Regions from separate parts of the Allobosea sp. Root670 genome, predicted to be linked through region 1. Evidence: riboswitches for the same ligand, from Rfam matches in the RefSeq annotation. Region 1 holds a riboswitch; the other holds the start of a gene.

Region 1 (3,204 bases):
GACTTCTCGAAGATCAGGCCAAGGACCAGAGTTAACGATGAAGGGCATCATCCTGGCCGGCGGTTCCGGCACCCGGCTGCACCCGATGACGCTGGCGATGTCGAAGCAGCTCCTGCCCGTCTACGACAAGCCGATGATCTACTATCCGCTCTCGACGCTGATGCTCGCCGGCATCCGCGACGTCCTGATCATCTCGACGCCGCACGATCTGCCGCATTTCAAGCGCCTGCTCGGCGACGGCTCCGACTGGGGCATGAGCCTCACCTATGCCGAGCAGCCGCATCCCGGCGGGCTGGCGCAGGCCTACCTGATCGGCGCCGATTTCGTCGCCGGCGAGCCCTCCGCTCTCGTTCTCGGCGACAACCTGTTCTATGGCCATTCCCTGCCCGCGATGATGGCGCGAGCCAAGGCGCGCGAGCAGGGCGCCACTGTCTTCGCCTACCATGTCAGCGATCCCGAGCGGTACGGCGTCGTCGCCTTCGACCAGACCGGCAAGGCGGTTTCGATCGAGGAAAAGCCCGAGGTTCCCAAGTCGAGCTGGGCCGTCACCGGCCTTTACTTCTACGATGCCGAGGTGGTCGAGATCGCCCGGTCGCTGGAGCCCTCGGCGCGCGGCGAGCTCGAAATCACCGACGTCAACCGGATCTATCTGGAGCGCGGCCAGCTCTCGGTGGAATCGATGGGCCGCGGCTTCGCCTGGCTCGATACCGGCACGCCCGACAGCCTGCTGGAAGCCGGCGAGTTCGTCCGGACCCTCGAAAGCCGCCAGGGCCTGCGCATCGCCTGCCCCGAAGAGATCGCGGCACGACAGGGCTGGATCTCGACGGCGCAGCTGACACGGCTCGGCGAGAAGCTCGCCAAGGGCGATTACGGCCAGTACCTCATGCGGATGGCCCGGGATATCGCCGGCTGAGCGGGAGATGCCGGGCTCTCTCGGCAAGCCCCTTACGGATACCCGCCCCGCTCCGTTATCGCTTGACAGCAAGGCCCGCCGCTCGTCATCTGCTCCCGTTCCCAGGGGGGCCTCGCTAGGAGGCTGAGATTCCGCCGGCTGGGCTTTCGAGCCTTAGGCAACGCGGTGACCCTCCGAACCTGATCCGGATCATACCGGCGTAGGGATGCGGGACATGCGGCCTTGAGGCCCTGATTCCAGCTTGCGCTCGTGATCCTCCAGCGATCGACGCTCCGGCTTGCCCGTCTGCGTCCGAACGGAGTGGCTTCAAGTGACGCAAGCCGAGATCATCGCGGCGCTATCGGCATTCATCGCGCTTCCCGACGCGTCGGAAGCCGAGTTCGAGGCGATGGCGCTCAAGGTCTTCGCCTATCAGTTCCGCAACAACGAGCCCTATAAGCGCTTCTGCCTGCAGCGCGGCCGCACGCCGCTCTCGGTGAAGCGCTGGCGCGACATCCCGGCCGTACCGATCACCGCCTTCAAGGACCTGACGCTGAGCTGCAGCCTGCCGGAAGCCGCCGAACGCGTCTTCATGACCAGCGGTACAACGCAAGGCATTCGTGGGCGCAGCTACCATCCGACGCTCGACGTCTGGAAGCGCTCGATGCTGGTCAATTTCCGCGCGCACTTCATGCAGGGCCGCGAGCACATCCGCATGGGCATCCTCTTTCCCGACGAGACGGAGCTGCCGAATTCCTCGCTCGCCACCTATCTCTCGCTCGCCAAGCGCGAATGCGGCACGGCTGATTCCGAGACTTTCATCAACGCCGCCGGGCTCGATCTCGACGGTCTTCTGTCGGCACTGGAGCAGGCTGAGACAAGCGGCGAGCCCTATGCCCTGCTGGGCGCGAGCTATTCCTTGGTGCCCGTGCTGGACGCGCTCGCGGCGAGCGGTCGGCGCTTCGCCCTGCCGGAGGGCAGCCGCATCCTCGATACCGGCGGCTTCAAGGGCCAATCGCGCGAACTTGGGCCCGACGAATTCTATGACGGTCTCAGCGCTGCCTTCGGCGTGCCGCGCGCGTCCTGCATCAACATGTACGGGATGACCGAGCTGAGCTCACAGCTCTATGACGACGGCAATGCCGTCTGCCCGTCGGTCAAATCCGGCCCGCACTGGATCCGCAGCCGCGTCGTCGATCCCCTCACCGGCATCGACCTGCCGGAGGGCCAACGCGGCGTGATCGTCCATCACGACCTCGCCCATTTCAACTGCGTCGCGGCGATCCTGACCGAGGATGCCGGCGAGATCGTGCCGGGTGGATTCAAGCTGCTCGGCCGCGTCGATGGCGAGGCCTCGAAGGGCTGCTCGGTCGCCGCCGCCGAATTCCTCGCAGCGGCACGAGGCTGACGACGGTGATCGAGCATGCGGGCCATCTGCCGAGCCTGAACCGCGAGGCGCTGCGTTGGCGCGAAGTTAGCCATAGCGCCTGGGGCGAGAGCGTCGCCATCGCGCTGCCGGAGCTCGACGAAGTGCAGGCCGCGGCGCTCTGTGCTCACGTGCGCGACAACGCGCGCGCCCGGCTGAAGCGGATGGAGACAGCCCGCATCGTCACGGCGATCGATGCCGCCATCGCGCGCCTGCTCGACCGCTCACACCCACTGCGGCTTAAGGCCGAGCACCTTCTGCCGATCGTCACCGGCTACGACCGCGAGACGGTGCGGCTAGGCCTGACCGGCTATCTCAAGACCTTCCGCAAGCCGCAGCTCCTGTGCTTCCTGGCCGAGGATTTCGCCAATCCCGGCCTGCTCGACGGTTTCCAGCCGACGCCCAAGGGCGGCTACCTGCGCGCCCACGGCCCGGACCTGCTGCTGCATGTATGGGCCGGCAATGTCCCCGCGCTCTCGCTCTGGAGCCTGATCTGCGGCTTGCTGGTCAAGGCCGGCAACATCGGCAAGCTCGCCTCGGCCGAACCACTGACGGCCGGCTGGTTCGCCAACCTCCTCGCCGAGATCGATCCCGAGATCGGTGAATGCCTCGCCATCACCTGGTGGAAAGGCGGCGAAGCGGCTGCCGAGCCCACCTTCCTGCGCGCGGCCGATACCGTCATGGCCTATGGCGGCAACGAGACGCTGACGGCGCTGCGCGCCAAGCTGCCGATCACCACCCGCTTCCTGCCGCATGGCCACAAGATCGGCTTCGGCGTGATCGCGCGAGAGGCGCTCGACAGCCGCAAGACTCCTGCCTTGGCGCGGCTCGCGGCGCATGACGTCACCCGCTACGAACAGCAGGGCTGCTACTCGCCGCAGATGCT
Region 2 (3,204 bases), on a different contig from region 1:
CGGCCGCGCCATCATCCGCCGCGACGAGGACCAGCGCTTCCGCGATCTCGGCTGGCAGGGCCGCTCCGAACGCCGTGGCGACGAGAACCGCACGATCTTCGAGCGCCCTGACGGCACGCGGATCGTCACCGTCACGGACGAGCAGGGCCGGCTGATCCGCCGCACGCGCATCGACCGCGACAACCGCGAGGTGATCATTATCGACAACACGCTGCGCGACCGTCCGGGGCGCTTTGCCGACGATGTCGTCGTGCTGCCGCCGCCACCGCTGCCGATCCCGCGTGAGCGCTATATCGTCGATGCGGACCAGGCCGACGAGGACCTGATCTACGAGACGATCACCGCCCCGCCGATCGCCGCGATTCCGCGCCGATACACGCTGGACGAGGTCCGCTACTCGCCGGATCTGCGCGCCCGCATGCGCAGCGTCGATATCGATACGATCAATTTCGATACCGGCTCCTGGCAGGTGGGGCAGGATCAGGCGCGCCGCCTTTCGGTGATCGCGGATTCGGTGAAGCGCGCCTTGCAGCGCTCGCCCAACGAGGTCTTCCTCGTCGAGGGCCACACCGACGCTGTCGGCGCCGATATCGACAATCTCTCGCTCTCCGATCGCCGGGCGCAGTCGGTCGCGGAGATCCTGACGCGCGACTTCCAGATCCCGCCGGAGAACCTGACGACCCAGGGCTATGGCGAGCAGTACCTGAAGCTGAACACGCAGGAGGCTTCCCGCGAGAACCGGCGCGTCACGCTCCGGCGCATCACGCCGCTGCTCAACGGCCAGAACCAGTGACACCCGGGCGGGGCGGCTTTCCAGGCAGCCCCGCTCTTCCGCAGGCGCAGGGAACACCCGTTCCCTGCGCCTGTTTCATTTGCGGAGGACAGAGCATTTTCAAGCGAGGTGAGCACCGGTTCGCGTGAAGAAAATGCGACAAGCAATGGTCCAGGCCGAAGGGAGATGCCGCCATGAGAAAGTTCGTTCCGGTTCTGGCTGGATTACTGGCCGCCAGCCTGCCTGGTGCAGTGCCGGTGCAGGCCCAGACGGTATCGCCTCCGGCCAGGCCGCAGGCTCCCGGCGTGCCGCCGGCGCCGCGATCGGGGGAGGCGGCTCGTCCGGCGACGCCCAACACTGTGGCGCCCCGCGACGAAAAGCGCGGTACCGGCGAGGACAAGGCGCAGGTCCGGCCCGAGCGTGATCCGCCGATGCCCAAGCCGGTGCCCTCGATCATCGCACCTTGAGCAACCGGGTTGAGGATTTGGTAGGGTTGCCCGGCTAGGGTGCCCGCCATGAGCGACACTGTTTCACTTGCCCAGAGCATCGTCACGATGCAGGCCGCCTCGACCCAGCAGGCGCTGTCCGTCGAGATGCTCAGGCAGAATGCGCAGGCCGAGCAGGCTCTGGTCGCCATGCTCCAGCAGAGCGCCGAGCAGACGCAAGCCGCGCTGCCGGCCGGGCAGGGCACGCTGGTCGACCTGACTGTCTGAGCCCTCCGTCCTATCCGACCAGACCTTTGCACAGCCCGTTGCCAAGCGGCGGCGCTGCGCCTAACCTCGTCCGCGTTCCGAGGGGTGCCCGCAAGGGCTGAGACGGCTTTCGAAGCTGAACCCATCGAACCTGATCCGGGTCATACCGGCGGAGGGACTGGAACGCGGTGCAGCCTTGGCCTGCATCCGCATCACAGCGCTTGAACCGCTTCGACGCCGGATCTCCTGACCTGTACCAAGGAGGAGATCCCCTTATGAACGCCCACGCAAAACCCCAGAAGAACAGCGTCAAGACCGCTCCCCAGAGCGTGACGACCGGGCCGATCATCGGCTCGCGCAAGATCTATGTCGCCGCGCCCGAGCATCCCGAGATGCGCGTGCCCTTCCGCGAGGTCGTGCTGACGACCGATGCCGAGCCGCCGGTGCGGCTCTACGATCCGTCCGGGCCCTTCACCGAGACTGATGCGAAGATCGATCTCAATGCCGGCCTCAATCAGCCGCGCCGCGCCTGGCTCGATGCGCGTGGCTTCCAGACTGTGCCCGGACGCGCTGTGACGGCCGCCGATAACGGCCATATCAGCGAAGCGCAGCTCGTTCCCGCCTGTCCGGCTGAGCGTCCGATCCTCGAGGCGAAGCCAGGCCAGATGACGACGCAATACGAGTTCGCGAAGGCCGGCATCGTCACCCCCGAGATGATCTATGTCGCGCATCGCGAGAATCTCGGCCGGGCCGCCATGCTGGAGGGCGCGCGCGAACGCCATGCCGATGGCGAGAGCTTCGGCGCCAGCGTCCCGGAATTCGTCACGCCCGAATTCGTCCGCGACGAGATCGCGCGCGGCCGAGCGATCATCCCCGCGAATATCAACCACCCCGAGCTGGAGCCGATGGCGATCGGCCGCAATTTCCTGGTCAAGATCAACGCCAATATCGGCAACTCGGCTGTGACGTCGGGCGCCGCCGAGGAGGTCGAGAAGCTGGTCTGGGCGATCCGCTGGGGCGCCGACACGGTGATGGACCTCTCCACCGGCCGCAACATCCACAACATCCGTTCCTGGATCCTCAGGAATTCGCCGGTGCCGATCGGCACCGTGCCGATCTACCAGGCGCTGGAGAAGGTCGGCGGCGATCCGATCAAGCTCGACTGGGAGGTGTTCAAGGACACGCTGATCGAGCAGGCCGAGCAGGGCGTCGACTATTTCACCATCCATGCCGGCGTGCGCCTGCCTTACGTCCCGCTGACGGCGAACCGCGTCACCGGCATCGTCTCGCGCGGCGGCTCGATCATGGCGCGCTGGTGTCTGGCGCATCACAAGGAGAGCTTCCTCTACGAGCGCTTCGACGAGATCTGCGAGATCATGCGTCGCTACGACGTCTCGTTCTCGCTCGGCGACGGCCTGCGGCCCGGCTCGATCGCCGATGCCAATGACCGCGCCCAGTTCGCCGAACTGGAGACGCTGGGGGAACTCACCAAGATCGCCTGGGACAAGGGCTGCCAGGTGATGATCGAGGGTCCCGGCCATGTGCCGATGCACAAGATCAAGGAGAACATGGACAAGCAATTGCGCGAATGCGGCGAGGCGCCGTTCTACACGCTTGGACCGCTAACCACCGATATCGCGCCGGGCTATGACCACATCACCTCGGGCATCGGCGCGGCGATGATCGGCTGGTATGGCTGCGCCATGCTCTGCTACGTCACGCCGAAGGAGCATCTGGGTC

Evidence for each region. A riboswitch is a leader RNA that binds a small molecule or an ion and turns the genes downstream of it on or off. The one in region 1 is predicted to bind thiamine pyrophosphate.
Region 2: another riboswitch for thiamine pyrophosphate. It lies ahead of thiC (phosphomethylpyrimidine synthase ThiC); the one in region 1 lies ahead of ASE61_RS15940 (long-chain fatty acid--CoA ligase).

Annotation. Positions count from the first base shown of each region.
Region 1 covers NZ_LMJU01000016.1:113,213-116,416, forward strand. Annotated here, with positions in the region: gene rfbD (dTDP-4-dehydrorhamnose reductase) at 1-35, shown strand, start outside; gene rfbA (glucose-1-phosphate thymidylyltransferase RfbA) at 38-913, shown strand; TPP riboswitch at 1,007-1,137, shown strand; gene ASE61_RS15940 (long-chain fatty acid--CoA ligase) at 1,224-2,300, shown strand; gene ASE61_RS15945 (acyl-CoA reductase) at 2,306-3,204, shown strand, end outside.
Region 2 covers NZ_LMJU01000021.1:22,030-25,233, forward strand. Annotated here, with positions in the region: gene ASE61_RS27520 (OmpA family protein) at 1-793, shown strand, start outside; gene ASE61_RS26730 (hypothetical protein) at 967-1,239, shown strand; gene ASE61_RS25050 (hypothetical protein) at 1,288-1,485, shown strand; TPP riboswitch at 1,556-1,660, shown strand; gene thiC (phosphomethylpyrimidine synthase ThiC) at 1,740-3,204, shown strand, end outside.